2 regions of the Streptomyces sp. NPDC029526 genome follow, and region 1 is predicted to be linked to the other one. Evidence: riboswitches for the same ligand, from Rfam matches in the RefSeq annotation. Region 1 holds a riboswitch; the other holds the start of a gene.
The links. A riboswitch is a leader RNA that binds a small molecule or an ion and turns the genes downstream of it on or off. The one in region 1 is predicted to bind glycine.
Positions count from the first base shown of each region.

Region 2: another riboswitch for glycine. It lies ahead of gcvP (aminomethyl-transferring glycine dehydrogenase); the one in region 1 lies ahead of gcvT (glycine cleavage system aminomethyltransferase GcvT).

Region 1 is NZ_JBEZWE010000002.1:1,022,248-1,037,829, reverse strand. It holds gene AB0F01_RS10090 (thioesterase family protein) at 1-582, opposite strand, end outside; gene AB0F01_RS10085 (alpha/beta hydrolase-fold protein) at 714-1,931, shown strand; gene AB0F01_RS10080 (trimeric intracellular cation channel family protein) at 1,852-2,508, opposite strand; gene AB0F01_RS10075 (oligopeptide/dipeptide ABC transporter ATP-binding protein) at 2,843-4,135, opposite strand; gene AB0F01_RS10070 (ABC transporter ATP-binding protein) at 4,132-5,130, opposite strand; gene AB0F01_RS10065 (ABC transporter permease) at 5,137-6,099, opposite strand; gene AB0F01_RS10060 (ABC transporter permease) at 6,101-7,105, opposite strand; gene AB0F01_RS10055 (ABC transporter substrate-binding protein) at 7,213-8,883, opposite strand; gene AB0F01_RS10050 (enhanced serine sensitivity protein SseB C-terminal domain-containing protein) at 9,314-10,108, opposite strand; gene AB0F01_RS10045 (enhanced serine sensitivity protein SseB) at 10,275-11,063, opposite strand; gene AB0F01_RS10040 (AAA family ATPase) at 11,422-12,048, opposite strand; glycine riboswitch at 12,500-12,601, shown strand; gene gcvT (glycine cleavage system aminomethyltransferase GcvT) at 12,828-13,946, shown strand; gene gcvH (glycine cleavage system protein GcvH) at 14,073-14,450, shown strand; gene glyA (serine hydroxymethyltransferase) at 14,465-15,582, shown strand, end outside.
Region 2 is NZ_JBEZWE010000019.1:7,707-23,288, forward strand. It holds gene AB0F01_RS27090 (FHA domain-containing protein) at 1-51, shown strand, start outside; gene AB0F01_RS27095 (MerR family transcriptional regulator) at 90-830, shown strand; gene AB0F01_RS27100 (bifunctional nuclease family protein) at 984-1,457, shown strand; gene AB0F01_RS27105 (MerR family transcriptional regulator) at 1,663-2,340, shown strand; gene AB0F01_RS27110 (DNA polymerase IV) at 2,668-4,107, shown strand; gene AB0F01_RS27115 (PRC-barrel domain-containing protein) at 4,235-4,609, opposite strand; glycine riboswitch at 4,722-4,817, shown strand; gene gcvP (aminomethyl-transferring glycine dehydrogenase) at 4,993-7,878, shown strand; gene AB0F01_RS27125 (helix-turn-helix domain-containing protein) at 8,278-8,937, opposite strand; gene AB0F01_RS27130 (CatB-related O-acetyltransferase) at 8,989-9,699, shown strand; gene AB0F01_RS27135 (DUF5701 family protein) at 9,769-10,428, shown strand; gene AB0F01_RS27140 (ABC transporter ATP-binding protein) at 10,579-11,595, opposite strand; gene AB0F01_RS27145 (ABC transporter permease) at 11,802-12,566, opposite strand; gene modA (molybdate ABC transporter substrate-binding protein) at 12,680-13,543, opposite strand; gene AB0F01_RS27155 (helix-turn-helix transcriptional regulator) at 13,846-14,241, opposite strand; gene AB0F01_RS27160 (DUF5999 family protein) at 14,492-14,698, opposite strand; gene AB0F01_RS27165 (hypothetical protein) at 15,294-15,582, opposite strand, start outside.

The DNA of each region.
Region 1 (15,582 bases):
GGAGCGCATCTCCCCCCGGCCGGAGGGCGCGCCGAGGGCCCACCCGAGGGTCGACGGGTCCAGCTTGAGCATCAGCCGGTCGGTGATGGCGGAGCTGCCCTCGACCGGGGCGGGGCCGTCCTCCGGGCCGAAGCACTGGTCCATCGGCGGGATGGCGGGCGGCTCGGCGGTCGTGCGGACGTCGTCCGGCAGGGCGTCCAGGTCGCCGTAGGAGGCGAGGACGCGGATGCGTTCGACCTCCCGGCCCTGCTCGTCCTGCTGGAACAGGGACGCCTGCCCGGTCGACAGGCTGCGCCCGGTGCGCACCGTCTCCGTGCGGACGACCGCGGGGCCCGGCTGGGAGGCGGTCAGGTAGTGCGCGGAGATGGTGAACGGGTCGGAGTGCGGCAGGGTGTCGGCGAGGGCGCGGCCCAGGACGGCCAGCAGATAGCCGCCGTTGACGGCACTGATGATCGTCCAGCCGGCGGACAGGTCGATGTCGTAGACGCCGGGCGCGCGACGGACGACCGCGGTGTCGCGGTCGAACTCGCTGTCACCGATCGTGGCCCGGACGGCGGCCGGGGCGGAGGATGCATCTGGCATGGGCTGTACAGTACAAGAGTCACCTACTAAGCGGTAGCTTTGGCGTCACCGAAGGGCGACATCGGAGGCGATGTCCGGGAGCTGACCGGTTTGGGGTGAACCCGCGGGCCCGTCCTCCCCTCTATCCGGGCATGAGCCTCACCGGGATCCCGTTCCTGTGCACCCTGGCCGTGCTGGCGGCCCTCGCCCTCGCGCTGCCGCTCGCCCTGTGGACCCGGGTCGGCGGACCGCGTGCCGTGCGGGCCGCGACCCGGGTCCTGATGCTGTTCTTCGCCCAGGTCACCGCCGTGGCCCTGGTCTTCACCCTGGTCAACAACAGCAACCAGCTCTACGACAGCTGGTCCGACCTGCTCGGCACCGGCGACCACGTGCGGGAGGCCGCCGACCTCGGGAGCGACGGCACCGGCGGGGTCGCGGTCGAGCGGCTGCCGAAGGTGGCCCAGACCTTCACCCCGGCCGGCGGACCGGGCATGCGGGCGGCGGGCGGGGTGCGGGTCACCCGGCTCGACGGACGGGTGTCGGGGGTGCGGGCCGAGGTGTACGTCTGGCTGCCTCCGCAGTACGACGAACCGGCCTGGCGCGACCACGCGTTCCCGGTGGTCCAGCTGCTCCCCGGCTACCCGGGGTCGGCCAAGGCCTGGTTCGGCACCCTGGACGTGCACGAGCAGCTGTTCCCGTTGATGCGCAGCGGCCGGATCGCGCCCTTCATCCTGGTCGCCGCGCGCACCTCCCTGCTGCCGGGCGCGGACACCGGCTGCGCCAACCTGCCCGGCCGGGTCAACGCCGAGAGCTGGCTGAGCGTCGACGTGCCGCGCATGGTCCGGGACAACTTCCGCGCCCAGGCGGCGCCCGACGGCTGGGCGGTGGCCGGATACTCGGCGGGCGGCCACTGCGCGACCAAGCTGGCCCTCGCCCACCCCGACCGCTACCGGGCCGCCGTGAGCCTGTCCGGCTACAACGACCCGGCCGCCGAGCGCACCGCGCTCACCGGCCGCGACCCGGTGCTGCGCGAGGCCCACAACCCGCTGCGGCTGCTGCGCGAGGCGGTCGCGCCGCCGAAGGTCTCGCTCTACCTCTCCGGCCAGCGGGGGGACGGTCACGAGGACGCCACCGCCCTCGCGCGTGCGGCGACGCCACCGACGAGCGTGCAGGTGGTGCGGCTGCCGCGCAGCGCGGGCGGCCACACGATGGCGCTGTGGCGGCCCCAGGTGATCCCGTCCTTCCGCTGGCTCACGGAGGAACTCGGCGCCCAGCCCGTCCCGTCCGGCGCTACTCCTCCCGGACCGAGGAACGCCGCTGCCACGCCCGGGGCGCCCGCCAGTGGAACCGCAGGGCCAACAGCCGGATGAGGAACGCGGCGACCGCGGCGGAGGCGCTGGTGACCGGGTTCAGGCTGTCGAGGCGGATGCACACCGCGGTCAGCGTGGCACCGACGATCGCGGGCACCGCGTACAGGTCGCGGTCCCAGCGCAGCAGGGAGGGCACCTCGTTGGCGAGGACGTCGCGCAGCACACCGCCGCCCACGGCGGTCATCAGGCCCAGGGCCGCGCTGGCGGCCAGGTTCAGCCCGTAGTCGTGCGCCTTGACGGTGCCGACCACACAGAACAGGCCGAGGCCCGCCGCGTCGAAGACGTTGACGCCCCGCTGGAGGCGCTCGACGTGGGGGTGGAAGAAGAACACCAGCACGGTGGCGATCAGCGGGGTGACGAAGTATCCGATGTCGGTGAAGGCGGCCGGGGGCACGGCACCGATCACCAGGTCCCGGAAGAGACCGCCGCCCAGTCCCGTGACCTCGGCGAGCACGGCCAGGCCGAAGACGTCGAAGTTCTTGCGGACGGCCAGCAGCGCACCCGAGATCGCGAAGGCGAAGATGCCGATCAGGTCGAGCGCGTGCAGGAGGGACGGGCTGAACAGTTGCTGGAGCACCCGGCCATTCTGGCTCAGCCGGTGGCCCCCGCCGCACCGCGTGGCAGGGGCGGGCTCCCGGCACCCGCGCCGGCACCCGAGCCGTGTCCGTGCGGGGCCCCTGCCGGGCCCATGCCAGGCCCATGCCGGGTCCGTCCGGGTCCGTGCAGGTCCCCGGCTCGTCGCCGGACGGCCTGGGCGACGGCCGCCTCGTGACCGAGCGGGCCGGGCCGGCGACCGGCCCGGCCCGGGGACGCCCGGGGACCACCCGGGGACGACCTGGGAACGACCGGGAACGAAGGGAAGCGCCGGGCTCGTCGCCCGGCGCTCCCCCGCGTCGCTGTCCCGTGGTCCGTCAGCCGTTCTTGTCCGCCGACGCCCCGGAGTCCTTCGGCCCCTCGGCGTCGGTGGTCCCGTCGGACGCCTCGGGGTCCACGGCGCCCTCGGCCGCCTCGGCCACCGCGGCCTCGGCGGTCGCGTCGGCCGACGGCTCGGCCGTGGCGGGCATCTTCTCCTTCACCGCTCCGGGGTCCGGCTTGGTCGTCGAGTCGGCCGGCAGCAGGGCCGCGGGGGCCTCGACGACCTCCTCGGGCTGCTCCGTCACCGCCTCGTCGGTCCGCGTGACGGCGCCGATGTCCGTCGGCCGGGTCGGCTGCAGCTCCCCCGACTCGATCTCGGCGGCGAAGTGGCAGGCCACCTTGTGCCCGTCGCCCGCGTCCACGAGTGCGGGACGGTCGGTCGCGCACGTCGGCTGCGCCCACGGGCAGCGGGTGTGGAACCTGCACCCCGACGGCGGGTTCGCGGGCGACGGCAGGTCGCCCTGGAGCAGGATCCGCTCGCGACGGTCCTCGGCCTCGGGGTCGGGCAGCGGCACCGCCGACATCAGGGCCTTGGTGTACGGGTGCTTGGGCGCGGCGTACAGGGCGTCGCTGGGCGCCTCCTCCACCAGGGAGCCGAGGTACATGACCCCGATGACGTCGGAGATGTGCCGCACCACCGCCAGGTCGTGGGCGATGACCACGTAGGTCAGCCCCAGCGACTTCTGGAGCTCCTCCAGCAGGTTGATCACCTGGGCCTGCACCGACACGTCGAGGGCCGAGACCGGCTCGTCGCAGATGATCACGTCGGGTTCCAGGACGAGGGCCCGCGCGATGCCGATGCGCTGGCGCTGGCCGCCGGAGAACTCGTGCGGGTAGCGGGAGAGGGCGTTGACCGGGAGGCCGACCTTGGCGAGGACGTCCTTGATCCGCTCCCGCCGCTCCGCCTGGTTCGCCCCGATCCCGTGGGCGGCCATGCCCTCGCTGAGGATCGACTCGATGTTCTGGCGCGGGTTGAGGCTGCCCAGCGGGTCCTGGAAGACCATCTGGAGCCGTCGGCGGTACCGGCGCATCTCCTCGTCCGGCAGCTTCGCCAGGTCGGTCCCGTCGAAGACGACCTCGCCGTCGGTGATGTCGACCAGCCGCAGGACCCCGCGGCCCAGCGTCGTCTTGCCGCAGCCGGACTCGCCGACGAGGCCGTAGGTCTGGCCGGCCTCCACCTTCAGGGACACGCCGTCGACGGCGTAGACGTGGCCGACCGTGCGGTCGAACAGCACGCCCTTCTTGACGGGGAAGTGGACCTTCACGTCCGAGAGTTCGAGCAGGCTCATGCCGAGACCTCCGCCGGGGACGTGGGAAGGACCGGGTTGACGCAGCGGACCTGGTGTCCGGCGGCACGTGGTTCGGTCAGTTCGGGCGTGCCGGTCAGGCACTCCATGGTGTACCGGTCGCAGCGGGGCGCGAAGGCGCAGCCGTCGGTCCAGGCGATCCGGTCGTTGATGGAACCGCGGATGGGGTTGAGCGGTTCCCCGCGCGGCGCGTCGAGCCGCGGGATGGAGCCGAGCAGCCCGTGGGCGTACGGGTGGGTCGGGTACGTGAACAGGTCCCGCCGCCCGGCCGACTCCACGGCCCGGCCCGCGTAGAGCACGTTGACCTGGTCGCAGAGGCCGGCCACCACGCCGAGGTCGTGGGTGATCATCAGCAGGGCGGTGCCCTCCTGGTCGACCAGTTCCTTGAGCAGTTCCAGGATCTGCGCCTGGATGGTGACGTCGAGGGCGGTGGTCGGCTCGTCCGCGATGAGCATCCGGGGCGCGCACGCCACGGCCATCGCGATCAGCGCGCGCTGGCGCATGCCGCCGGAGAGCTGGTGCGGGAACTCCTTGAGCCGCCGGGTCGGGTCGGGGATGCCGACCCGGTCCAGCAGGTGGGCGGCCTCCTTGCGGGCGGCCTCCCCCTTCAGGCCGCGGTGGCGCTGGAGGATCTCGGTGATCTGGACGCCGATGGGGACGACCGGGTTCAGCGAGGACAGCGGGTCCTGGAAGATCATCGCGAGCTGGCTGCCGCGGATGTCCCGGCGTTCCTGCGCGGACATGGTCAGCAGGTCCCGGCCGTCGAAGACGGCCCGGCCGCCCACCCGGACGCCCTTGGCGGGCAGGAGTCCCATCAGGGCGAGCGAGGTCACGGACTTGCCGCAGCCGGACTCACCGACGAGACCGACGACCTGGCCTTCGTCGACGTCGAAGGAGACGCCGTCGACCGCGATCGAGTCCTTGCGGCCCTTGGCCGTGAAGGTGACGCTGAGTTCGTCGACTGAGAGTAGAGCCATGGGAGTTCAGCCTCGCAGTTTCGGGTCGAGCGCTTCGCGCATGGCCTCGCCGAGCAGGGTGAAGCCGAGAGCGGTGATGATGATCCCGAGCGCGGGGTAGACCGCCATCATCGGCTCGTTGTCGAAGAAGCGCTGGGCCTGGGCGAGCATGACCCCCCATTCCGGGATGGCGGGGTCCGGGTTGCCGAGGCCGAGGTAGGACAGGGCCGCCGCCTCGATGATCGCGGTGGCCAGGGACAGCGTCGCCTGGACGATGACCGGGCTCAGCGAGTTCGGCAGGATCTGGGTGAGGACGATCCGCTTCTTGCGCAGGCCGAGGGCCTTGGCCGCGAGCACGTAGTCGGAGCCGCCCTGCACCAGCATCGAGCCGCGCAGCAGCCGCGCGAAGATCGGGATCTGCACGACACCGACGGCGATCATCACGGTGGTCAGGGACTGCCCCATCACGGCGGCGATGGAGACGGCCAGCAGCAGCGAGGGCAGCGACAGCATGATGTCGGTGAACCGCATGATCACCGTGTCGATCCGCTGCCCGGCGCGTCCGCCGAGGGTCGCGGCGGCGCCCGAGCAGATGCCGATGACGGCACCCACCACGAGGCCGATGAGCATCGACACGACACCGACGAGCAGGGTCTGACGGGCTCCGACGAGCCACCGGCTGAACAGGTCCCGGCCCAGGTGGTCCAGGCCGAACCAGTTCTCGCCGCGCATGCCGACGAACTCGCCGCGGTTGGGGAAGACGTCGCCGCGCCAGGTCTGGGCGGTGGGCGCGTGGGGGGCGACCCACGGTCCGACGATCGCGAGGACGACGAACAGGGAGATGATCACCGCGCCGATGGCGGCCATCTTGCTGGCCCGCAGCCGCCGCATCGCCTCGCGCCACAGGCTGGCGCCGCTGGTGACCTCGTTGGTCGTCATCAGCTCCGCGAGCCGGTCGATCTTGTCGGCCTTCTTGGTCACGGTCGTCACGTCAGTGCACCCGCACTCTCGGGTCGATAAGGCTGTACGCGATGTCGACGAGGAGGTTGATGATGACGTAGACCATCGCGATGAAGAGAATGAACCCGACGAGCACGGGGTAGTCACGGCCGTCGATCGCCGTGCGGATGAACGAGCCGATGCCGCCGAAGTCGAAGACCGACTCGGTGAGCACCGCACCGGACAGGAGGCTGCCGGTCAGCAGACCGACCGCCGTGATCACCGGCAGCAGCGCGTTGCGCAGCACGTGACGGCCGCGCACCACGCGCTTCTCCAGGCCCTTGGACTCGGCGGTCCGCACGTAGTCCTCACCGAGCACCTCCAGCACGCTCGCCCGGGTCATGCGGACGATCACCGCGAGGGGGATGGAGGCCAGGGCGACCGCGGGCAGGATCAGGTGCCAGATGGCGTCCCAGCTCGCGTCGAACTCGCCGGTGAGCAGTCCGTCGAGGACCGCGAAGCCGGTGACCTCGGTCGCGTTGATCCCGGTGGTGAGCCGGCCGGAGGCGGGGAAGATGCCCAGCTGGACGGAGAAGATGGACCTGAGCAGGATCGCCAGGAAGAACACCGGGATGCAGATGCCGACGAGCGACGTGGACACCGAGGCGACGTCGATCCAGCCGCCGCGGCGCTTGGCCGCGAGGTAGCCGAGCGGGATGCCGACGAGCACGGCGATGAGGATCGCGGCGATGCTGAGTTCCACGGTCGCCGGGAACCGCAGCGTGAACTCCTCCCACACCGGCTGGCCGGTCTGGGTGGAGGTGCCCAGGTCGAGCTCGAAGATGCGCTTGAGGAAGCGCCAGTACTGGACGTGGACGGGCTGGTCCAGCCCGAGCGCACGGTTGATGCGCGCCACTTCGGCCTCGGTGGCCTTCTCCCCCAGGATCGCTGAGGCGGGTCCACCGGGCAGCCGGTCGAGCCAGAGGAAGAGCAGTACCGACAGGCCGAGCAGCGTGGGTATGAGCTGGAGCAGTCTTCGTACGACGAGACGCAGCACCCCGCATGCCCCTTTCTAGCGTGATGTCTTACTGAACGGAACCGCCCGGCCGCCGAGTTGCGACGGCCGGGCGGACACCCCCCGTTGGTGCTTCACACCGCGTGCGCCTACTTGAAGGACGCCTCGGCGAACACTTCCTGCGTCAGCGGGGAGACGTTCGGCGGGTTCACGTTCTTGGCGAAGGCGATGGCCGGCGGGGAGGACGAGATCGGGACGCCCGGGAGGTAGTCCATGATGACCTCGTTGGCCTTGGTGTACGCGGCCACGCGCTCCTCGTGGTTGCCCAGCTTCGAGCCGGCGTTCACGGCGTCGAAGACCTTCTTGTCCTTGAAGCCCCACTGCTTGTCGAACCCGGCGAACCAGGTGCCGATGAAGTTGTAGCCGTCGTTGAAGTCACCGGTCCAGCCGAGCATGTGCAGGGCGCAGGAGCCGGCCTCGGTGGCGTCCAGGTAGTCCGGGGCCCACTTCATGGCCTTCGACTTGACGGTGATGCCGGCCTTCTCCAGGTCGGCCTTCATCAGCTCGAACAGGTCCTGCGGGGCAGGCATGTACGGGCGGGTGACCTCGGTCGGGTAGCAGAACTCGATCTCGAGCTTCTCCTCACCGGCCTTCTTGAGGAGGTTCTTCGCCGCGTCGACGTCGAACGGGTACTGCTTGACGTCCTTGGAGTAGCCCTCGACGGTGTCCGGCATGAACTGGTCGGCCACCTTGCCGCCCTCGGGCAGCTGGGTCTTGACCAGGTTCTCCTTGTCGATCGACTGCGCGATCGCCTGCCGGACCTCCTTCTTCTTCAGGGCCGGGTTCGCCGACTGGCTCATGCCCACGTAAAAGATGTTGAAGACGCCACGGGTCGGGACGACGAAGCCCTTGTCCTCGAGGGTCTTGACGTCGGCCGGCGCGACCAGGTCGTAGCCGTCGATGTCACCGGCCTCCAGGGCCTGACGGCGCGTCTGCTCGTCGGAGATGGTGCGGAAGACCAGGTTCTTGATCTTCGCCTTCTCGCCCCAGTAGTCGTCGAAGCGCTCCAGGGAGACTTCCTTGTTCCCCTTGTTCCACTTCGTGATCTTGTACGGGCCGGTACCGGCGACCGTGCCGGCCTCCTGGCTGTACTTCGGGTACGTGATGGCGTCGCCCTTGGCGGAGGCGTCCTGCTTCTTGTACGCCTCGATGGCCTTCGGCGAGTGGATCGCGAGGGCGTTGAGGGAGAAGCCGCCGGGGAGGTTGGCGGAGGGCTTCTTGACCTCGATGACGGCGGTGTGCTCGTCCTTCGCGGTGCAGGACTTGTAGTTCGCCTCGGGCGTCTCCGGGTCCTCGTTCTTCGCGAACCCGCCCATGATGGTCTGCCAGTAGTACGAGACCGCGCTCGACTGGTACGTGCCCGTCCAGTTGAACCAGTGGTCGTAGTTGGCGCAGACCGCGGCGGCGTTGAACTCCTCGCCGTCGTGGAACTTCACGCCCTTGCGGAGGTCGAAGGTCCAGACGGTGCCCTCTTCGTTGCTGGACCACTTCTCGGCGAGACCGCCGACCAGCTCGCTGCCGCCGGACTCGTGCTCCAGCAGGGCCTCGAAGGCCTGCCGGGTCACGCGGAAGGTTTCACCGTCACTGGCCAGGGCAGGGTCCAGGGAACCCGGATCACCGGCACCGGCGAAGACGAAGGTGTCCTTGTCGCCACTGCCTTCGTTGTCACTGTCCCGGTCGCTGGAGCAGCCCGTGGCGATCAGACCGACCGCGACCGCGGCCGTGATCACCCGAGCGGCTCGGGACTTGGATATGCGCATATGGGGCCACTCCGGGTCCGCTATGTGGATGCAAGATGACCGCCCGAACACTACTCACGTTCGCAGGGAGTCAGGAACAGTCCGGATAGCGGTGATACCTACCTGAGATCTGAACACTTGACATAAGGGACGCATCAGGCGCCCGTTGCCGGGAATGCCCGCCGCGGACCCTCCGGACCCGCCGTCAAGCACCCTCCGTCCGGCCGTGCGTGCGCGACGCTCCGCGTGAAACCGCAGGTGACGGATGGGTGACCGCCGGTAGCTCGACCGGCCGCCGCGCATGAGGTCCAGACCATCCGACGGGAATGCAGACGTCCGGGCATCGGGGACGTTCCGTCCACGGCCGCCGGTCCACATCCTGGACGCTCCGGCCGGCCCGCGGGGGCGGCGGAGCCGTCCGCCGAGGGTGTGCGCCGCGGATCCGACCCGGTCAGTGACGCTGTGCGGGCGGGTGGCCGTAGCCGACCGGAGGGGCCGGCAGGCCGGCGGGGGCGTGGGCCTCCCGGTCGTAGAACGGCCGGGCGTTGACCCGCAGCCACAGGGCGACCGGGTCGTGCTCGTCGGACATCGCCACCGTGGACACCGGCAGGCCGTCCGGAACGGCGCCCAGCGACTGCTGCATCATGCCGCGCACCGCGTCCACCGACGGCGGCGAGGTGTCGTACACGTCGAGCCCGATGGCGAGGTACGGCGCCCCCAGCGCGGGCTGCACCCAGGCGCGGCGCAGCGCGCGGACGGCCGGGGTGCGGTGCGCGTTCTGCGCGAGCAGGGCGTAGAACTGCGGGATCTCGATGGCGGGTTCGGACAGCCGCAGCGGCCCGGCCGGCTGCCGGTCGAGGCCGGTGGCGATGCGGCGCAGGTCCAGCCAGGGGATGCCGACGCCGCCGCCGGGGGCGTGCGGGTTGAGCCAGAGACCGTAGCGGTCGGGGTACAGGGCACGGGCGACGTCGAGCCCGTCGACCACCTCGTAGGAGCGGTTCCAACCGCTGGCGGACAGCTCCTGCGCGGAGGTGACGCAGGGCGCGTAGCCGTGGCCGTCGACGTCCATGTTCCCGTACTGGGCGTCCGGCGAGCCGGCCTGGCCGTGCCACAGCAGCATCCAGACCTGACCGGAGGAGGGGGTCGCGAGCGCGCGCAGCAACGCCTCGTAGGCGTCGTAACGCCCGGGCGTCACCTGGCGCAGCATGTGCTCGACCTGCCCGGCCGCCGCGGTGCCAGCGCTCACTTTGTATCGCCCCTCCGTACAACGCCTCGCCCGAGCCAATGAACCTAGCTTAAGCCGCCCCTCGCCACCCGGACCGGTACCGGTTCCGGTGGCCGGACGGCCGCCCGCGCCGCCGCCGGTCCCGGGGCGACGGGTGCCCGCCCGCCCCGGTGCGCCTCCGGCCCGGCTACTGCTGCTGGTAGAAGGGCCGGACGCGCTCGCGCATCCACTCGCCGACGGGGTCCTGGGCGATGTCCAGCAGGACGACGTTGACCGGCCACCGCACGGGCGCCCGGCCCAGGGCGCGGCCGAGGGCTTCCGTGGGCAGGGTGTGCGGGTCCTCGTCCCACCGGGTCAGCTCGATGCCGATGAACAGCACCGGGTCCGCCGTCTCGATCGCGGCCAGGCACCGGCGGGCGGTGCGGACCACGCCGAGGGCCTCGAACTCGGCGCCGGCCGCCGCGAGGAAGTCGACGGGGTCGTCCTGCCAGTCGGGCTCGAACAGCCGCACCCGGCCGCCGGATCCCGGCCCGTCGAGCTCGCTGCGCCCGGCCCGGCACAGGTCCGCCACCGCCTCGGGCGGCAGGGGGATGCCGACGACACCGCCCGGGTTCACGGCGATGCCCGCCTGCGGAGGCAGACCGCGGGCGAACTCCACCGCGGGCGCGACGGTGAACGACAGGTGCGAGCCGACGACCTGGCGGAACTGCTCCTCGGAGCTGAAGACCGGGACGTACACCTGCCCGTCGAGCTCCATCGTGGGCAGGTCCAGGGAGCCGCTGTCGGGCCCGCCGCCGTTGGGCAGGGGCACCCAGACGAAGCTGCGGCCGAGGACCTCGACGATCCGGCCGCCGGCCGAGGGGACGCCGAGGGAGGCGGAGAGCACCTCCTCCAGCTCGTTGCCGGGCCACCCGCCGTGCGGGTGGGGATACGCCTGTGCCGGGAAGTCCGCGGAGAAGCCCGCCGGGAAGTCCATGTGCCTACCGCCTGCCTGGAACCACTGCTGTGGCTGAAAAGGCTAACCGCTGCCGCACGGCCGCCGTTCGGCTGTACGGGAGACGGTGGGCGAGGCCGTACGGGAGGCGGTGGGCGAGCCGTGCGGGAGGCGGTGATGAACGGCGCGGAAGCCGGCGCGGACGGTGGTCCGCCGGGCAGGGCTGGGTCGGACGTTCGCCGGACGGGACGGACACGTGCCGGGCAAGGCCGGACGCTCGGGGACGGACACGTGCCGGGCAAGGCCGGATCGCTCGCCGGAGAGGCGCGAGACCGGGCCCGGACGGGCCGCCGGGCCGTCGGGCCGCCCGCCCGCACCACCGGCCGTCCCGCCCGCCGCCTCAGCCCGTGAAGCCGATCCGGTGCAGCGTGTCCGTGGCGTCCCGGTCGAGGAGCACCACCGAGCCGCAGCCGGCGGGCGGTTCGCCCCGTTCCACCGCGCGCAGCAGCCGGCCCACGGCCGCGCGGTGGCGCAGGAAGGCGTACCGCGAGACACCGCGTCCGCGGGCGCGCTGACCCTCCAGCGCCTGCCGGGGGGTGACGTCGAGGAGGAGCAGGCGCAGGGCCGCTCCCCGGCGGCGGGCCTCGCGGGCCAGCCAGCGGCGCACCCACGCCTGGGTTCCGCAGTCGTGCACCACGACGCCCCCGCCGCCGCGCAGCACGCGGCGCAGGCCGGCGTAGTGGTCCAGGCGGACCAGGGGCCGGTAGACGGCGTACGGCAGGAAGCCGGGCATCCGGGCGTCCCAGCGGTCCCGGGTGTCCTGCGAGTCGACGCGGGTGCCGCGCACCGTGCGCCGCATCAGCGTGGACTTGCCGCTGCCGGGCAGCCCGGTGACCACCACGATGTCCCGCGGCGCGAACAGCAGCGCGTGCGGTCCGCGCGCGGCGAGCCCGCGCAGGTCACGGACGGCGGGCGCCGGGAGGGCACCGCCGGTCGGGGCGCCCCCCGTCAGGGCACCGCCGGTCAGGGCGCCCCCCGTCAGGGCACCGCCGGTCAGGGCGCCCCCGGTCAGGGCGCCCGGGGTCGCGGACCCGTGGGCGGCGGCGGCTGCGCCGGAGGGGACGGCCGGCTGTGCGGGCACCTCGGCCGCGGGGGCCGGAGCGGCCGACGGGGTGGGGGCGGCCGACCGGGCCGGAGCGGCCGGCTGTCCGGGCGGTGCGGCGCCCGCCGGGCCGGCGTACGCCGTGGTCCTGTTCACCGTGTGTCCTCCCCTGGGCCGGGTACCGGAGTCCCGCGCCGCGCTGACTGTAAAGAGAAGGTAATGCCGGGCGTCACTCGATTCCGTCCATTTCCCGCAACAGGCCGGTGACAGCCCGTTGTGACCGGACGCGCACCCTGCGCGTCCCCTGGAAAGGGTCCCCCTGCCGCGCCCCGGGAATGCGTGCAATGATGAGCCCGCCAACTGCATACCGGCCGTTTGAATCCGCGCGGGAGAGTCTCCGGCACTTGTGGCACGCCGGGGCGCCGAAGGAGCAAGTCCCTCCCTTGAATCTCTCAGGCCCCGTTACCGCGCGGGCGAGGCACATCTGAAAAGCGGGCCGTCGCGACTGCCGCGGTGGCTCCACCCAAGGTGCAAGCCGTACGCCGCCCCCCTCGCGGGCGGTCATGGCGAACCTCTCAGGTTCCGATGACAGATGGGGAGGATCGTCCTCGCCTTCCCCACGCCGTCCTGCGGCCCCGGGCTCTCGATCCGCTCGAGCAGTCACACCGGCGCGGGGGACCCCATCGCCACTGGGAGACCTACCGATGAGCAGTACCGAACTCCGCCGTACCGCGCTGGATGCCGTGCACCGCGCGCTCGGCGCGACGATGACCGACTTCGCCGGCTGGGACATGCCCCTGCGCTACGGCTCGGAGCGCGACGAGCACATCGCCGTCCGCACCAGGGCCGGCCTGTTCGACCTCTCCCACATGGGCGAGATCACCGTCAGCGGTCCGCAGGCGCTCGCGCTCCTCGACCACGCCCTGGTCGGCAACATCGGCACGGTCAGGCAGGGCCGGGCCCGGTACACGATGATCTGCGCCGAGGACGGCGGCATCCTGGACGACCTGATCGTCTACCGGCTCGGCGAGTCGGAGTACCTGGTCGTCGCCAACGCCTCCAACGCGCAGACGGTACTCGACGCGCTGGTGGAGCGGTCGGCCGGGTTCGACGCCGAGGTGCGCGACGACCGTGACGCCTACGCGCTGCTCGCCGTGCAGGGGCCCGAGTCCGTCGCCGTCCTCGCCTCCCTCACCGACGCCGACCTGGACGGCCTGAAGTACTACTCCGGGCTGCCCGGCACGGTGGCCGGCCTGCCCGCGCTGATCGCCCGCACCGGCTACACCGGCGAGGACGGCTTCGAGCTGTTCGTGAAGCCGGAGCACGCCGTCGAGCTGTGGCAGGCGCTGACCAAGGCCGGCGAGGGCGTCGGCCTGGCCCCGTGCGGGCTGTCCTGCCGGGACACGCTGCGCCTGGAGGCGGGCATGCCGCTCTACGGCAACGAACTGAGCAGTTCGCTCACGCCGTTCGACGCCGGGTTCGGCCGGGTCGTGAAGTTCGAGAAGGAGGGCGACTTCGTGGGCCGGGCCGCCCTGGCCGAGGCCGCCGAGCGCGCCGAGCAGAACCCGCCCCGCGTCCTGGTCGGCCTCGTCGCCGAGGGCCGCCGGGTCCCGCGCGCCGGGTACCAGGTCGTCAAGGGCGACGAGGTGATCGGCGAGGTCACCTCCGGGGCGCCCTCGCCCACGCTGGGCAAGCCCATCGCGATGGCCTACGTCGACCCGGCCCACGCGGCACCGGGCACCCCCGGGGTCGGCGTCGACATCCGTGGCCGTCAGGAGCCGTACGAGGTCGTGGCGCTGCCGTTCTACAAGCGGCAGAAGTGACACCGTCGTAGCGACCCGGGACGGCCGGCGGCGCGTGCGTACCGGCGCCCCGGGGTACCGGACCACGCCGGTCCGGCGCCGTCCCTCCCTCATCAGCAGTCCCCCGCGTACAGGAGAATCCAGGCCATGAGCAACCCCCAGCAGCTGCGTTACAGCAAGGAACACGAGTGGCTGTCGGCCGCCGAGGACGGCGTGTCGACGATCGGCATCACGGAGCACGCGGCGAACGCGCTCGGCGACGTCGTCTTCGTCCAGCTCCCCGAGGTGGGCGACACGGTGACCGCGGGCGAGACCTGCGGCGAGCTGGAGTCGACCAAGTCGGTCAGCGACCTCTACTGCCCGGTCACCGGTGAGGTCACCGAGGTCAACGAGGACGTGGTGAACGACCCGTCGCTGGTGAACTCGGCACCGTTCGAGGGCGGTTGGCTGTTCAAGGTGCGCATCACCGACGAGCCGTCCGACCTGCTGACCGCCGCCGAGTACGACGCCCACATCGCGGGCTGAGGAGTCCACGCCCCATGTCCCTTCTGAACACGCCCCTGCACGAGCTCGACCCGGCGGTGGCCGCCGCGGTCGACGCCGAGCTGCACCGGCAGCAGTCCACCCTCGAGATGATCGCCTCGGAGAACTTCGCCCCGGTCGCGGTCATGGAGGCGCAGGGCACCGTCCTGACCAACAAGTACGCCGAGGGCTACCCGGGCCGCCGCTACTACGGCGGCTGCGAGCACGTCGACGTGATCGAGCAGATCGCGATCGACCGGGTCAAGGAGCTCTTCGGCGCCGAGCACGCCAACGTGCAGCCGCACTCGGGCGCGCAGGCCAACGCCGCCGCGATGTTCGCGCTGCTCAAGCCCGGTGACACGATCATGGGCCTGAACCTGGCGCACGGCGGGCACCTGACCCACGGCATGAAGATCAACTTCTCCGGCAAGCTGTACGACGTGGTCGCCTACCACGTGGACGACACCGGGGTCGTCGACATGGCCGAGGTCGAGCGCCTGGCCAAGGAGAAGAAGCCGAAGCTGATCGTGGCGGGCTGGTCGGCCTACCCGCGGCAGCTCGACTTCGCCGCGTTCCGCCGGATCGCGGACGAGGTCGGCGCCTACCTCATGGTCGACATGGCGCACTTCGCCGGCCTGGTCGCCGCGGGCCTGCACCCGAACCCGGTGCCGCACGCCCACGTCGTCACCACGACCACCCACAAGACCCTCGGCGGCCCCCGCGGCGGCGTGATCCTCAGCACGGCCGAACTGGCCAAGAAGATCAACTCGGCGGTCTTCCCCGGCCAGCAGGGCGGCCCCCTGGAGCACGTGGTCGCCGCGAAGGCGGTCGCCTTCAAGGTCGCCGCGTCCGAGGAGTTCAAGGACCGCCAGCGCCGCACCCTGGAGGGCGCCCGGATCCTGGCCGAGCGCCTGGTGAAGGACGACGTCCGGGCCGTCGGCGTGGACGTGCTGTCCGGCGGCACGGACGTGCACCTGGTCCTGGTCGACCTGCGCGCCTCGGAGCTCGACGGCCAGCAGGCCGAGGACCGGCTGCACGAGGTCGGGATCACCGTCAACCGCAACGCGATCCCGAACGACCCGCGCCCGCCGATGGTCACCTCCGGCCTGCGCATCGGCACGCCCGCCCTCGCCAC
Region 2 (15,582 bases), on a different contig from region 1:
CAGATCGGCAAGTACCGGCTGGTCTTCTACGCGAGCCAGCGGGGCTACTGAGGTCCCCGGGCCGCGCCCGGGGACCCGAGGGAAGGTCCATGCCTCACACACCGAGCGGCGGCACCGGGCACGGTGCCGCCGCCGCGGACACCGGACTGATGAGCATCGGCACGGTGCTGAACGTGCTGCGCGAGGAGTTCCCCGAGGTCACCATCTCGAAGATCCGCTTCCTGGAGGCGGAGGGGCTCATCGAGCCGCGGCGCACCCCGTCGGGGTACCGCAAGTTCAGCGCCCAGGACGTGGAGCGCCTGGGGCACGTGCTGCGCATGCAGCGGGACCACTACCTGCCCCTCAAGGTCATCCGGGAGCACCTGGACGCCGTGGAGCGGGGTGAGGCGGTGTCACTGCCGGTCGTGGGCCGCCAGCGGGACGGCGAGGGCGTCGAGCCCGTGGTGGCGGACGCGCCGACGGCCGCCCGGATCGGCCGGGCGCAGCTGCTGGCCGCCGTCGGAGTCGACGAACGTGAGCTGGCGGAGTGGGAGTCGTACGGCCTCCTCACCCCGGTGGAGGACGGCGTCTACGACGCCGAGGCGGTGACCGTGGCCGGACTGGTCCGCGAGCTGGGCCGGCACGGGATCGAGCCGCGGCACCTGAGGGCGATGAAGGCCGCGGCCGACCGGGAGGCCGGGCTGGTGGACCAGGTCGTCGCCCCCCTGCGGCGGCACCGCAACCCGCAGACCAGGGCCCATGCGGAGGCCCGCACGAAGGAACTGGCGGGGCTGACCGTCCGGCTGCACACCGCGCTGGTCCACCTGGCCCTCGGTGTGCGCGCCCCCTAGGTGTGCCGTCCGGACAGGTTGGTGGCGCGCCTGGGTACCCGCCCCGCGCCGGGCGTCCGGGGCGGTTCCGGGCTGCGCCCGTCGGGGGCCGGATCGCTCACCCGTTCCCGGCCCGACTACCCAAACATCCCGGGCACGGCCTAGGGTTGCTGTGTGAACGAGCTCGATGTCGTAGGTGTCCGGGTCGAAATGCCCTCCAACCAACCGATCGTGCTGCTGCGTGAAGTGGGAGGGGACCGCTACCTCCCCATCTGGATCGGACCGGGGGAGGCGACGGCCATCGCCTTCGCCCAGCAGGGCATGGCCCCTGCTCGGCCGCTGACCCACGACCTGTTCAAGGACGTGCTGGAAGCCGTCGGACAGGAGCTCACGGAAGTGCGCATCACCGATCTGCGTGAGGGCGTCTTCTACGCGGAGCTGGTCTTCGCCAGTGGCGTGGAGGTCAGCGCGCGTCCGTCCGACGCGATAGCGCTGGCGCTGCGCACCGGGACGCCCATCTACGGCAGTGACACGGTGCTCGACGACGCCGGCATCGCCATTCCGGACGAGCAGGAGGACGAGGTGGAGAAGTTCCGCGAGTTCCTCGACCAGATCTCGCCGGAGGACTTCGGTACGAGCAGTCAGTGAGGACGCGCTCCGGGGCGCCGCACGGCGGCCGTCCACGGGCGCGATTCCGCCCGTGCGGAGCGCATTCGGCTAGCCTTTCCCCGCGACGGGGCACGGGAAACCACTCTTAGGGTGATTATCACTCGGCGTGCCGAGTGTGGCGATCGTTGACGCACCCTTGGTGACTGCCTACCGTCGGGGAGGCAGGTCAAGGACGGAGGTCGGCGTGAGAAGCAGCGGCGACGGTACGGCTGGGGGAGCCCCCGGACTGGGGGCGAGCAGCCCGTACCCTCCCATGGGCTCTCGGCTCCGCGTGGGCGGGGTGTACCCCCCGCACAGCAGCACGGCCGATCACGCGCGACATCTGACGGCCGCCTCGGCGGACACCAAAGGGGCAACGTCCATGGCGTCCGACGAGATCGGCTACCGGGGTCCCACCGCCTGCGCCGCCGCGGGGATCACCTACCGCCAGCTCGACTACTGGGCCCGTACCGGCCTGGTGGAGCCGAGCGTGCGCCCCGCCCACGGCTCCGGCACCCAGCGGCTGTACAGCTTCCGCGACGTCGTCGTCCTCAAGATCGTCAAACGCTTCCTCGACACCGGTGTGTCGCTCCAGAACATCCGGACGGCAGTCCAGCACCTGCGTGAGCGCGGCTTCAGCGATCTGGAGCGCATGACCCTGATGAGCGACGGGGCCACCGTCTACGAGTGCACCTCGCCCGACGAGGTGCACGCCCTGCTCCAGGGTGGTCAGGGCATCTTCGGCATCGCCGTGGGCGTGGTGTGGCGGGACGTCGAGGGGGCGCTGTCCCAGCTGCACGGCGAACGGGTCGACACCGGCGAGACGCTGGTCGGCCACAACCCCGCCGACGAGCTGGCCCGACGGCGCAACCGGGCCGTCTGAGACCGGGCCCGCCGCCGCACCTGACGGGCCCCGTCTGAGACCGGGCTCGTTCCCGCACCGGACGGGCTCCCACCGGCCCGGGACGACGATCCCGGCCGGAACCGGGCCGGGCCCGGACCACCGGAAGCCACCCCCGCCCGGGCCGGACACGCCCAGGACCCGAACCCGGAACCCGGGTGGATCCGGGCCGGCCCCGCCCGGACGCGACCGGGCCCCGGCCGGACCCGCCCAGGCCCCGCCGGACTCGCCCGGGCCCGGCCCGGACACGCGCCCCGGTCTCGGAGCCCCGGCAGGGCGTTGTCAGTGGCATGAGGCAGCATCGAAGACGTGAGGTCCGCGCCCACGATCCTGCATCTCGACATGGATGCCTTCTTCGCCTCGGTGGAGCAGGCGTCCAAGCCGAGTCTGCGCGGGAAGGCCGTCGTGGTGGGCGGCCTCGGGCCGCGCGGCGTGGTGGCCACGGCCTCCTACGAGGCCCGGGTGTTCGGCGTGCACTCCGCGATGCCCATGGCACAGGCGCGCCGGCTGGCCCCGCACGCCGCGTACCTCGTGCCGCGCTTCGCCTTCTACCGCTCCCTCAGCGAGCAGGTCATGACCCTCCTCAGGGATCTGTCCCCGCTGGTGGAGCCGCTGAGCCTGGACGAGGCGTTCGTGGACCTGGAGGCCGCCGGTGCCGCCTGGGACGAGACGTCGGCGCGCCGCGTCGGGGCCGGCCTGCGCGCGGACATCCGCCGGGTCACCGGGCTCACCGGATCGGTGGGGCTGGCCGCCTCCAAGATGCTCGCCAAGATCGCCTCCGAGCGGGCCAAGCCGGACGGCCTGGTGGTCATCGAACCGGGCACCGAGCGGGACCTGCTCGCGCCCCTGTCGGTGCGGACCCTGCCGGGCGTCGGGCCGGCCACCGGCGACCACCTGCGGCGTGCGGGCCTGCACACGGTGCGGGACCTCGCCGAGGCGGGCGAGGACGAACTGGTGCGGCTGCTGGGCAAGGCACACGGACACGGGCTGTACGCCATGGCGCTGGCGCACGACGAACGGCCCGTGGTGGCCGAGCGGGAGGCGAAGTCGGTGTCGGTGGAGGACACCTACGACGTCGACATCCACGACCGGGTCCGGGTCGGCACGGAGGTGCGGCGGCTCGCCGACCGGTGTGTGCGCCGGCTGCGCGGCGCGGGACTGTCGGGCCGCACCATCGTGCTGAAGGTGCGCCGCTACGACTTCTCGACACTGACCCGCTCCGAGACCCTGCGCGGGCCCACGGACGACCCGGCGGTGGTGCGGGAGGCCGCGGCCCGCCTGCTCGACGGGGTCGACACCACGGGCGGCGTGCGGCTCCTCGGCGTCGGCGTCACCGGCCTGGCCGACTACACGCAGGAGGACCTGTTCGCCCAGGCGGCAGGGGAGCGGGAGGAGGCCGTGCCGGAGGAGACCGCCACCGCGCCCGCTCCCGAGGACCGGCCGGCGGCGGAGCGGAGCTGGCCCGCCGGACACGACGTGCGGCACGCGGTGTTCGGACACGGCTGGGTGCAGGGCAGCGGGCTGGGCCGGGTCACGGTGCGTTTCGAGACGCCCGGCTCGGCACCGGGCCGGGTGAGGACCTTCCGCACCGACGACCCCGACCTGCGGCCCGCGGACCCGCTCCCGCTGGTCTCCCGCGGCCCCGGCGCACCGGACGCCGCACCGACCGCACCGGACGCCGCACCGGCCCCACCGGAGGCCGCACCGGCCGCACCGGCCGCACCGGCCGCGGCGGACGGCAGCGGGTGACCTCGGCGCCGACGGCGCGGGGCCACCCCGGACGGCGCCGACGGCGTGGGGGTAAGCGTGACCCGGAGCGCACGGTGGGGGACCGTGCGCGCGGTTTCCGGGAGGGCGGGGCCGGGCGGCGGGACGGTCAGGCCGGCTCGTCCTGGCCCGCGAGCCTGCCGAAGTCGCGGTCCGGCAGCGGCGGCGGGGCGGCGACGTCCAGGCCGTAGTGGTGGTAGAGCTGCAGCTCCTGCTCGGGGGAGAGGTGCCGCCCGACGCCGAAGTCGGGCGCGTCCTTGATCAGGGCGCGGTCGAAGGGGACGTGGAGGGCGCCCTCCACCAGTTCGCTCGGTTCCAGCGGCACGAAGGCGTCGCGGCCGAACAGACCGGTGCGTATCGCCGCCCACTCGGGGACTCCCGTGGCGTCGTCGAGGTAGACCTCGTCGATCGTTCCGATGCGGTGTCCGTTGCGGTCGAACGCCTTGCGGCCGATCAGGTGGCGCGGGTCGATGTCGGTACGCACGGGCCCTCCACAGGTCGCACTCATCCGTAAGCACTACAGAACGGCACATTCGGTCCGGCGGCCACTCGAAGGTCCGTGCGGGGCCCTCGCTGGTACGCTGGCTTTCGGCCGCTGACCCCGTGCGGGAGAGTCCTCCAGGCACCATCGGAGGCGCCGAAGGAGCAAATCCTCCCCGGAATCTCTCAGGCCCACGTACCGCACGGACGAGGTCACTCTGGAAAGCAGGGCGGGTGTCGACGGCTTCCGCTCTCACCGACGGTGAAAGCCGGGCGTCCCTGGGGCGGTCCGGTGAAGCTCTCAGGTCGAGATGACAGAGGGGGAGGCCGTCCGGGTACCCGTGCCGTGGTGCCCCACGAAGGTCGTCAGACCAGGAGGCCTCCGCAATGACCGCCCATCGCACTCCGCTCTCCGAGCTCGAGCAGGGGATCCCCTTCGAGCAGCGCCACATCGGACCCGACCACGAAGCCCGGGCCAAGATGCTCGCCCAGGTCGGCTACGGCTCGCTCGACGAGCTGACGGCCGCCGCGGTGCCGGACGTCATCAAGAACGCCGACGCCCTGGACCTGCCCGGCGCCCGCAGCGAGGCCGAGGTGCTCGCCGAACTGCGCTCCCTGGCCGGACGCAACCAGGTGCTCGGTTCGATGATCGGCCTCGGCTACTACGGGACGTTCACTCCGCCCGTCATCCTGCGCAACGTCATGGAGAATCCCGCCTGGTACACGGCGTACACGCCCTACCAGCCGGAGATCTCCCAGGGCCGCCTGGAGGCCCTGCTGAACTTCCAGACCACCGTCGCGGAGCTGACCGGGCTGCCGACCTCCGGCGCCTCGCTGCTCGACGAGGGCACCGCCGCCGCCGAGGCGATGGCGCTGTCGCGGCGCATGGGCAAGAACAAGAAGGGCCTGTTCCTGGTCGACGCGGACGCCCTGCCGCAGACCATCGCCGTGATCCGCACCCGCGCGGTGCCGACGGGTGTCGAGGTCGTCGTCGCCGACCTCAGCGACGGCATCCCCGCCGAGATCGCCGAGCGCGAGATCAACGGCGTGCTGCTGCAGTACCCCGGCGCCTCCGGTGCCGTCCGCGACCTCAAGCCGGTCATCGACCAGGCGCACGACCTCGGCGCCCTGGTCACCGTGGCCGCCGACCTGCTGGCGCTCACGCTGCTGACGTCGCCCGGTGAGCTCGGCGCGGACATCGCCGTCGGCACCACCCAGCGCTTCGGCGTGCCGATGGGCTTCGGCGGGCCGCACGCCGGCTACATGGCCGTACGGGAGAAGATGGCCCGCAGCCTGCCCGGCCGCCTCGTCGGCGTCTCCGTCGACGTGGACGGCAACCAGGCCTACCGGCTGGCGCTGCAGACCCGCGAGCAGCACATCCGCCGGGAGAAGGCCACCAGCAACATCTGCACCGCCCAGGTGCTGCTCGCCGTCATGGCCGGCATGTACGCCGTCTACCACGGCCCGGAGGGCCTGCGCGCCATCGCCCGCCGCACCCACCGTTACGCCACGATCCTCGCCGAGGGCCTGCGGGCCGGCGGGGTCGAGATCGTGCACGACTCCTACTTCGACACCGTGACCGCGCGGGTTCCCGGCCGGGCCGCGGAGGTCGTCGCCGCCGCACGGGACAACGGCGTCAACCTGCGGCTCGTCGACGCCGACCACGTCTCGGCCGCCTGCGACGAGACCACCACCCGCGACCGGCTGACGGCCGTCTGGCGGGCCTTCGGGGTCGACGGCGACGTCGAGTCCCTGGACGGCACCGCGCGGGACACCCTGCCGGAGGCGCTGCTGCGCTCCGACGAGTTCCTGACCCACCCGGTCTTCCACCAGTACCGTTCCGAGACGGCGATGCTGCGCTACCTGCGCCGGCTCGCCGACCGCGACTACGCGCTGGACCGCGGCATGATCCCGCTGGGCTCGTGCACCATGAAGCTCAACGCGACGACCGAGATGGAGCCGATCACCTGGCCCGAGTTCGGTCAGCTGCACCCCTTCGCGCCCGCGGAGCAGGCCGCCGGGTACCTCACGCTCATCCGTGAACTGGAGGAGCGGCTCGCCGAGGTCACCGGCTACGACAAGGTCTCCCTGCAGCCCAACGCCGGCTCCCAGGGCGAGCTGGCCGGTCTGCTCGCCGTCCGCGGCTACCACCGCGCCAACGGCGACGAGCAGCGCACCGTCTGCCTCATCCCGTCCTCCGCGCACGGCACCAACGCGGCCAGCGCGGTCATGGCCGGCATGAAGGTCGTCGTCGTCAGGACCGCCGACGACGGCGAGGTCGACGTCGAGGACCTGCGCGCCAAGATCGAGCAGTACCGTGACCAGCTCGCCGTGCTGATGATCACCTACCCGTCGACGCACGGGGTGTTCGAGGAGCACGTCGCCGACATCTGCGCGGCGGTGCACGAGGCGGGCGGCCAGGTCTACGTGGACGGTGCCAACCTCAACGCCCTGGTCGGTCTGGCCAAGCCGGGCCACTTCGGCGGCGACGTCTCGCACCTGAACCTGCACAAGACCTTCTGCATCCCGCACGGCGGCGGCGGACCCGGCGTCGGCCCGGTCGGCGTCCGCGCCCACCTGGCGCCCTACCTGCCGAACCACCCCATGCAGCCCGAGGCCGGTCCGGAGACCGGGGTCGGCCCGATCTCGGCGGCCCCCTGGGGCTCGGCGGGCATCCTGCCCATCTCCTGGGCCTACGTCCGGCTCATGGGCGGCGAGGGCCTCAAGCGGGCCACGCAGGTGGCGGTGCTCAGCGCCAACTACATCGCCAAGCGTCTGGAGCCGCACTACCCGGTGCTCTACACCGGCCCCGGCGGGCTGGTCGCGCACGAGTGCATCATCGACCTGCGCCCGCTGACCAAGGCGACCGGCGTCAGCGTCGACGACGTGGCCAAGCGGCTGATCGACTACGGCTTCCACGCGCCGACCATGTCCTTCCCGGTGGCGGGCACGCTGATGATCGAGCCGACCGAGTCGGAGGACCTGGCCGAGCTGGACCGGTTCTGCGAGACGATGATCGCCATCCGCGCGGAGATCGAGAAGGTCGGGTCGGGCGAGTGGCCCGCCGAGGACAACCCGCTGCGCAACGCCCCGCACACCGCGGCCGCGCTCGGCGGGGAGTGGGACCACGCCTACAGCCGCGAGGAAGCGGTGTTCCCGGCCGGCGTGAACGCCGCCGACAAGTACTGGCCGCCGGTGCGGCGCATCGACCAGGCCTTCGGCGACCGCAACCTGGTGTGCTCCTGCCCGCCGCTGGACGCGTACGAGGACTGAGGCGCGGCGTGCGGCCACGCCCCCGGTGACGCCGGCGCGTGGCACGGGGCACGCGTCGTGGCACGCACGGGCCGTGTGTGCGGGTGCCCGGCCGGGAGTCTCCCGGCCGGGCACCCGGCGTTTCGGAGGGCCGTGGCGTCGGCCGGTGACCGCCGGGCCGCCTCGCGGGTGGCCCCCGCCCGGGGTGCCACCACGGCGGGGGCCGCGCCGGGATCCCTCTCCGGCGTCCCAGGCGGAGCCCTGGCTTGTCCGGGGCGCGGGCCGGGGGAGTCGGCTGGGGGTGGCCGTTCAGCCGGGGGAGTCGGCTGGGGGTGGCCGTCCAGCCGGGGGAGTCGGCTGGAGGCGGCCGGCCCGTCCGTCCGTCCGTCCGTGGTGACCGCGCCCCACCGCATCCGCCGGTCAGCGGACGGCCAGGTCCCCGATGGACGGTTCCAGCAGGTCGAAGGCCTGGGTCGCCTCCGCGGCCACCGTCGCCTCGATCTCCCGCGCCGGCAGTCCGGCGAGGGTGAGGTGCTGGATGCGCTGGAACAGCAGCCGGTGGACGGAACCGAGGAGCGCCGCCGCCACGCGGACCACGACGTCGTCGGCCGCCACGCCCTCCGCCCGCGCCAGGGCTTCGCCCAGCGCCTCCTCCCTGCGGTCGTGCAGGCCGCGCACACAGGCGGTCAGGGTGGCGCTGTCGGCGACCATCCTGGCGAAGTCCGGGCCGGTGAAGCCGCTCACCGGATCGTGCGCGGCGACGGACGCGGCGAACGAGCGGCGCAGCGCGCCCAGGGCCGACTCGCCCGGGTGCCGCGCGGCCACCGCCGAGGCCAGGGCCGCGACGAAGACGTCCTGGTGGTCCAGGGCCAGGTCCTCCTTGCGGGGGAAGTAGTTGGTGACCGTCTTCTTCGACACCCGCGCGGCGTCGGCGATCTCGGCGATCGTCGTCGCGTCGAAGCCCTGCCGGAGGAACAGACGGGTGGCCTGGTCGGAGATGTGACGCCGGGTCTCCTGCTTCTTGACCTCGCGGAGGCCGACCGCGGGCGCCGGCGCCCTGCTTTCGCCTTGGCTGTTCATGCGCAGAATCTTACCCCCATGGTAAAAATATGTTGACAGTAACTAGGGTCCATGCGTAAGTTTACTTCCGACGTAAAAATCGACCCGGGGGAGTACATGATCGATCCTGACGTCCTGCACCCGCTTCCGGAGCACCACCGCGTGGTGTTCCTCAGGCCGCTGGTGACCTCGCCGACGGTGGACGTGGGCGAGTACACGTACTACGACGACCCCGACGGCGCCACGGAATTCGAGCGGCGCAACGTCCTCTACGCCTACGGACCGGAGAAGCTGGTCATCGGACGGTTCTGCGCCATCGCGGCCGGCACCCGCTTCCTGATGGCCGGGGCGGAGCATCCGACGATGGGGGTGTCGACCTACCCGTTCACGATGTTCGGCGGAGAGTGGGCCGACCGGACCCTCGACCTGGTCACCGGTATGCCCAGCCGCGGGGACACGGTGATCGGCAACGACGTCTGGTTCGGCTACGGGGCCACCGTCATGCCGGGCGTGCGCATCGGCGACGGTGCCATCGTCGCCGCCGGAGCCGTCGTCACGGCCGACGTGGCGCCGTACACCGTGGTCGGCGGCAACCCCGCCCGAGAGATCCGCCGGCGCTACCCCGACACGGACGTCGAGCTGCTGCTGAAGGCCGCCTGGTGGGACTGGCCGATCGAGACGATCACCCGGCACGTGCGCACGATCATGGCCGGCACTCCCGCCGAGATCGCCGCGATCGCCGAGCGCGAGCACGGCCGCCACGGCACCGCACCGACGACCTGACCGCCCCCGCGCGACCGGCCCACGCCCCACGCCCCACGCCCCCGCGGCCCGCAGAGCAAGGAGCACGACGTGACCGACACCCCGTCCACCCCGGCCACCGTGGCGAGGACACTGCCGCCGCCGACGGCGCAGGCGGAACGCCTCATCGAGCTCGGGCTGCACACGCCCGCCGGGACACCCGCCGAGGAGATCCGTGCCTTCGCCGCCCAGCTGCCCGACGGCGGCGACACCCTGCTGGCCGTCCACCCCGACCGCCTCCCCGCCTCGGTCCTCGCGCCGCTCGTCCGGCACGCCGGCAAGCCCGGCTTCGTGGTGACCGACATGGCCGACGTCGACCGCTTCAGCCCTTACCGGGTGGACCTGCCCGACGCCGCTCTCTACGCCGTCACCGGGATCGACCGGGGAGACCACCTGGCCAACTGGAGCCCGGAGGAGGCGCTGCCCGCCCTCGAAGGTGAGGGCCGGACCCCGTTGCTGCTCAGCGAGGGCATCCACTGGGTGCTCCAGCAGCCCGGGATCCTGGAGCGCAACCGCTGCTTCATGACCATCGGCTCCCGGCTGCGCAAGCCGAAGGGGACGTACGACGCCCGCACGCCGGCGATCTGGATCAGCAACGGCACCGGCCGTGACGGCAAGGAGAGGCGCGACGCCCCGAAGATCGGCTGGTGCTGGTGGGGCAACCGCCACACCTGGCTGGGGTTCGCCTCCGCCACGGGCCGAACCGTCTGACCCGACCGGAGCCGTCGGCGCGGCGCCGCCGTGCGGTCCGGAGCCGGGGCCGCCCGCGGCGCGCGCGTCCGACGCCGGGCACCGGTCCGGGCCCTCGCCCCGTCCCTCCGGCCCCGTGCGGTCGCGGGCAGGGCGCGGGGGCGGGACGGACTACGCCGGGTAGGCGTGGGTCTGGGTCGCCTTGACCGCCGCCCACACCGGGGCACCCGGCCGCAGGCCGAGTTCGGCGGCGGCCACCGTGGTCAGGTCGGCGGCCAGCGGCAGCTCACCGGTCAGGTCGGCCCGGACCCGGTCGCCGTGCACCTCCAGGCCGGCGACCTCGCAGCGCCACAGGTTGCGGGCGCTGGACCCGCCGGGACGCTCCGCGTGCAGGGTCACCGCACTCGGCGGGAACGCCACGAAGGCGTCCCCGGTCAGGTGCTCGCCGGTGGCGACGGCGGGGCCCCCGGCGAGGCGGACAGTGTGGCCGTCGGCGTCCCCGCGGTACAGGTTCAGCCCGACCAACCGGGCGATGTACTCGCTGCGGGGGTGACGGGCGATGTCGGAGGGCGTGCCGTCCTGCACGGTCCGGCCCTCCTCGACCACCACGAGACGGTCGGCGAGCACCATCGCGTCCAGCGGATCGTGCGTCACCAGGACGGCGACGGCCTCGAAGGCAGCGAGGTGGCGGCGGAGTTCCGCCCGCACCTCCAGCCGGGTGCGGGCGTCCAGAGCTGCCAGCGGTTCGTCCAGGAGCAGCAGCCGCGGACGGGTGGCGAGGGCCCGGGCGAGCGCCACCCGCTGGGCCTGGCCGCCGGAGAGCCGGCGGGGCTTGGCACCGGCCTGTCCCGACAGTCCCATGCGGTCCAGCCACTCGGCGGCCAGCGCACGGGCCTCCCTCTTCCCGGCACCCCGGCAGCGCGGCCCGAAGGCCACGTTGTCGAGCGCGGTCAGGTGCGGGAAGAGCAGGTAGTCCTGGAAGACGACGCCGACCGGGCGGGACTCGGGTGCCGTGTCCCCCAGGTCCCGCCCGTCCAGCCGCAGATGCCCCTCGGTGAGCGGGGAGAGGCCCGCCAGGGCGCGCAGCGCGGTGGACTTGCCCGCGCCGTTCGGGCCGAGCAGCGCGACCACGTCCCCCGGCGCCGCGCGCAGCGCGACGTCCAGCCGGAAGGAGCCCCGGTCCACCACGAGCCGGGCGTCGAGTCCCTCTGCGCCGGGGCAGGAACGCCCGGGCGACGGGACGGGCCGTGCGGGGCCGCTGCCGGCGGTGCCGCGGGCGCCCGGCCCGCCGTCCGGGTGCCCCCGGTCCGTCGCTCCGCCGGCCGTCCCGCCGGCTCCGGCACAGGGATCGCCGGTGCCGCGGGGACACTCCGGCGGGCCGTCCGTCATCCCGTTCACACCGCCCTCGTCCAGCGGTCGCGCAGTCCGGCCAGCACGGCGATGGACACCGCCAGCAGGACCAGGCTCAGGGCGATGGCCGCCGCCGGGTCGTTCTGCAGGGCCAGGTACACGGCGAGCGGCATCGTCTGGGTGCGGCCGGGGAAGTTGCCCGCGAAGGTGATCGTGGCGCCGAACTCGCCGAGGGCCCTCGCCCAGGCCAGCACGGCCCCGGCCGCGATGCCGGGGAGGATCAGCGGCAGGGTGACCCGGCGGAAGGCGGTGAACCTGGAGGCGCCCAGGGTGGCTGCGGCCTCCTCGAACCGCGGGTCCGCGGCCCGCAGGGTGCCCTCGACGCTGATGACGAGGAACGGCATCGCCACGAAGGTCTCGGCGACCACGACACCGGCGGTGGAGAAGGGCAGCGTGATGCCGAACCAGGCGTCCAGCCACTGGCCGACGACACCGTTGCGGCCGAGGGCGAGCAGCAGCGCCACACCGCCCACCACCGGCGGGAGGACCAGGGGCAGCGTGACCAGGGCCCGGACCAGTCCCCGCCCGGGGAAGTCCGTGCGCGCCAGCAGCCAGGCGAGGGGCACGCCGAACAGCAGGCTGAGCGCGGTCGCCGCCGTGGCGCAGAGCAGCGAGAGCCGCAGCGCCTCCCACACCTCGGGGCTGCGCAGCTGTTCCGGCAGACTGCCCCAGGGGGCGCGCAGGAGCAGCGCGAGGAGGGGCACGAGGAGGAATGCGAGCCCCAGCACGGCAGGCACGAGGAGCGGCAGCGGGACGCCCCGGCCGGGCGGGTGCCGCCCGGTCTTCCCGGCCCCCCGGGCACGGCCGGGCCCGGGCCGTGCGGACGCCCGGTCCACGGGGCGGGGGGACTCACCGGCGCCGGTCATGGCGCGAGGAACCCGGCACCGTTCAGGACCCGCTGTCCCTCGGCCGACCGGACCAGCGCGAGGAACGCCCGCGCGGCCGTCGGGTTGGGCGCGTTCTTCAGCACGGTGGCCGGGTAGTCGTTGACGGCCTCGGCCGACTCGGGGAAGTCCACGCCGTCCACCCTGTCACCCGCCGCCCTCACATCCGTCCGGTACACGACGGCGGCGTCCGCCTCCTTCAGTTCGACCTTCGTCAGGGCGCTCTTGACGTCCTGCTCGTACGAGACCGGGGTGAGATCGACGCCGGCGGCGGTCAGCGCGGTCCGGGCGGCGGCACCACAGGGGACGGAGCGGTCGCACAGGACGACCTTCAGACCGGGCCGGGTCAGGTCGCTGAGGGAACCGATGTCGCGCGGGTTGCCCGCGAGGGTGGCGACGGCCAGGCGGTTGCGGGCGAAGGGGGCGGGTGTGCCGTCGGCGTCGCCGTGGCGGGTGACGATCCCCATGGTCCTCGTGCTGGCGGCGGCGAAGACGTCGGCCGGGGCGCCGTTGGTGATGCCGGCGGCGAGGCTGTCGCTGCCGCCGAAGTTGAACGTGACCTTCGTGCCCGGGTGGGCCTTCTCGAACCGTTCGCCCAGGACCGTGAAGCTCTCCTCGAGCGAGGCGGCGGCGAAGACGGTGACCGACCCGGTGGGGCTGCCCTCGCGGGCCCCGGGCGCGCCCTCCCCGTCGGCGGCGCACGCACCGGTCAACAACAGGAGGGCGGCGGCCCCGGCGCCGGCCGCGGTCCGGACGGGGCGCGTCCGGACGGTACGCGTCCGGACGGCCGTGGAGAGCCGCCACGGCCGGTCCGACGGGCGCGCGGTACGACGACGGGACATTCCTCGGCCGCTCCCTCGGGGTGCGAGACGGAGGGAAGGCACCGTGCTGCGCGGCCTTCCACCTGTCCGACCATCATGGCGCAGATGCGAGGCAGAAGTCATCCATGGCATCGCACAAGCGAGGTCCCCGGATGATCGGGTGGGTGTGTGCGTTCGTCCGACCGACGAGCGGGATGCCGGGGCGCACCGGCCACCGGGGACGGGGGACAGAGGCGGTTACGGGGGCAGGGAGGGGACGGGGGAGGCCCGCTGGCCCGGTGCCGGGCCGTCGGCCGATCCGGCCCGCGGGACAGGAGCCGGCGTCAGACCCGGTCGATGTGGACGTTCGTCGACTTCACGCGGGCGGTGGCCTCCATGCCGACCTCCAGCCCCAGGTCCTCGACGGCCTCCCGGGTGAGCAGCGAGACGAGGCGGTGCGGCCCGGCCTGGATCTCCACCTGGGCGGCGACGTCACCCAGCTTGATCGCGGTGACGATGCCAGGGAAGGCGTTGCGGGCCGAGGTGTACGGGGCGTCCTCCTCGTCCGTGGCCGCCCTGGCGAGCTCGACCGAGAAGGCGGCCAGATCCCGGCCGTCGATGAGGCGGCGTCCGCCCCGGTCGCGGTGGGTGGTGATCCGCCCGGCGTCGGCCCAGCGGCGGGCGGTGTCGGGGCTCACGCCGAGCAGTCGTGCTGCCTGGCCGATGGTGTAGGACTGCATGCCGGTCACCCTATGGGCGCGTGCCGTGCGCTGGGTGCGTGCCGTCGCTGCGCCGACGGTCCGGCACGCGAGGCGAGACCGACGCGCCGGACGCGACGGACGGGCGGGATGTGCGGGACGTGTGGCAAAACCGGGCGGCGGGGGACGGCCCGTCACCCGGCCTTCGTGTCCCCGCCTCCCCGCCGGCCGCGAGCGCGTGCTTCTTCACCGGCCGCGAGCGCGTGCGTCGCCGCCGGTCGGGACGGTCCGGTCAGGCCGTGGTCATGACCGGGCCGGTGTCCCGGGGGCGCTGCGGCGCGATGACGCTGCCGTCGGGCAGCAGCTCACCGAGGTCCTCGAAGAGCACGACACCGTTGCACAGCAGGCTCCAGCCCTGTTCCGGGTGGTGCGCCGCGAGACGGGCGGACTCACGGTCGGCGGAGTCGGCTGAGGGGCACGGTGGCTGGTGCTGGCACATGGGTGGGTTCTCTCGCTCTGTGGTGTCCTGTGGCATGGCGGATCGTGCAGTCGCGCGGCTCGAAGCGTCGTTCATGGCCGCCCCCCGTGGTGACAAGTCGGTCGGGAACAGTGTTGCCGCAAGGGCGTCGATCCGCAGGGATTTCGCGGTACCGCCCCTCCTGCCGGGAGGACGCGTCACCCGCGCGGACGGTTCATCCCAACTGCACTGTCACTTCGGGTGGTTCGAGGGGGCCGGATCGGGCTAGTCCCCCCACCCCGACGGGTAAGGTCCGCCCCGTCACGACGCCCGGCACGCACTCCCGCCGCACCGGCCGAAAGTCCGGGTACGTCCAGTAAGAGCACGTCCAGTACGAGCACTTCCAGTACGAGCACTTCCATCCGGCACGCCGAGGCCGCGCACCGGAACGCCGCTCCTCGACGGGCGAACGCTGCCTGCCGCGGCACCGGCCATGGGCGCCGGCATGCCTCACGGCACGCACCCCGCCGTGCCCGGAACGCCCGGGGCGGCGGGGTGCGGGTGCGGGGTGCGGGTGCGTCGTGCGGAGGGGACGGTGCGCGTCACGCGCGGCGGCGCGCAGGGCACCGGCCGTGGGTCACGCCGGGGAGCCGAGCAGGCGGGGCCGGGTCACCCGATGGGTCAGCACCGGGAGCAGGTCGGCCACCCGGTGCGGACGGTGCGCGGCGATCCCGGGCGGGGCCGGGGCCAGTGGGACGAGCAGGTCGGTGGCGGCCGGACGGCCCGCGGCGCCGTCCGCGGTGCGGTCGCCGTGCAGCCAGAGCGTCAGCATGTACAGCTCCGGCACCGACAGCAACCGGGGCTGGTACGCCTCTGTCATCGCCTCGGCCTGGCGCAGCGCCAGTTCGGTGGAGGTGACGTAGGGC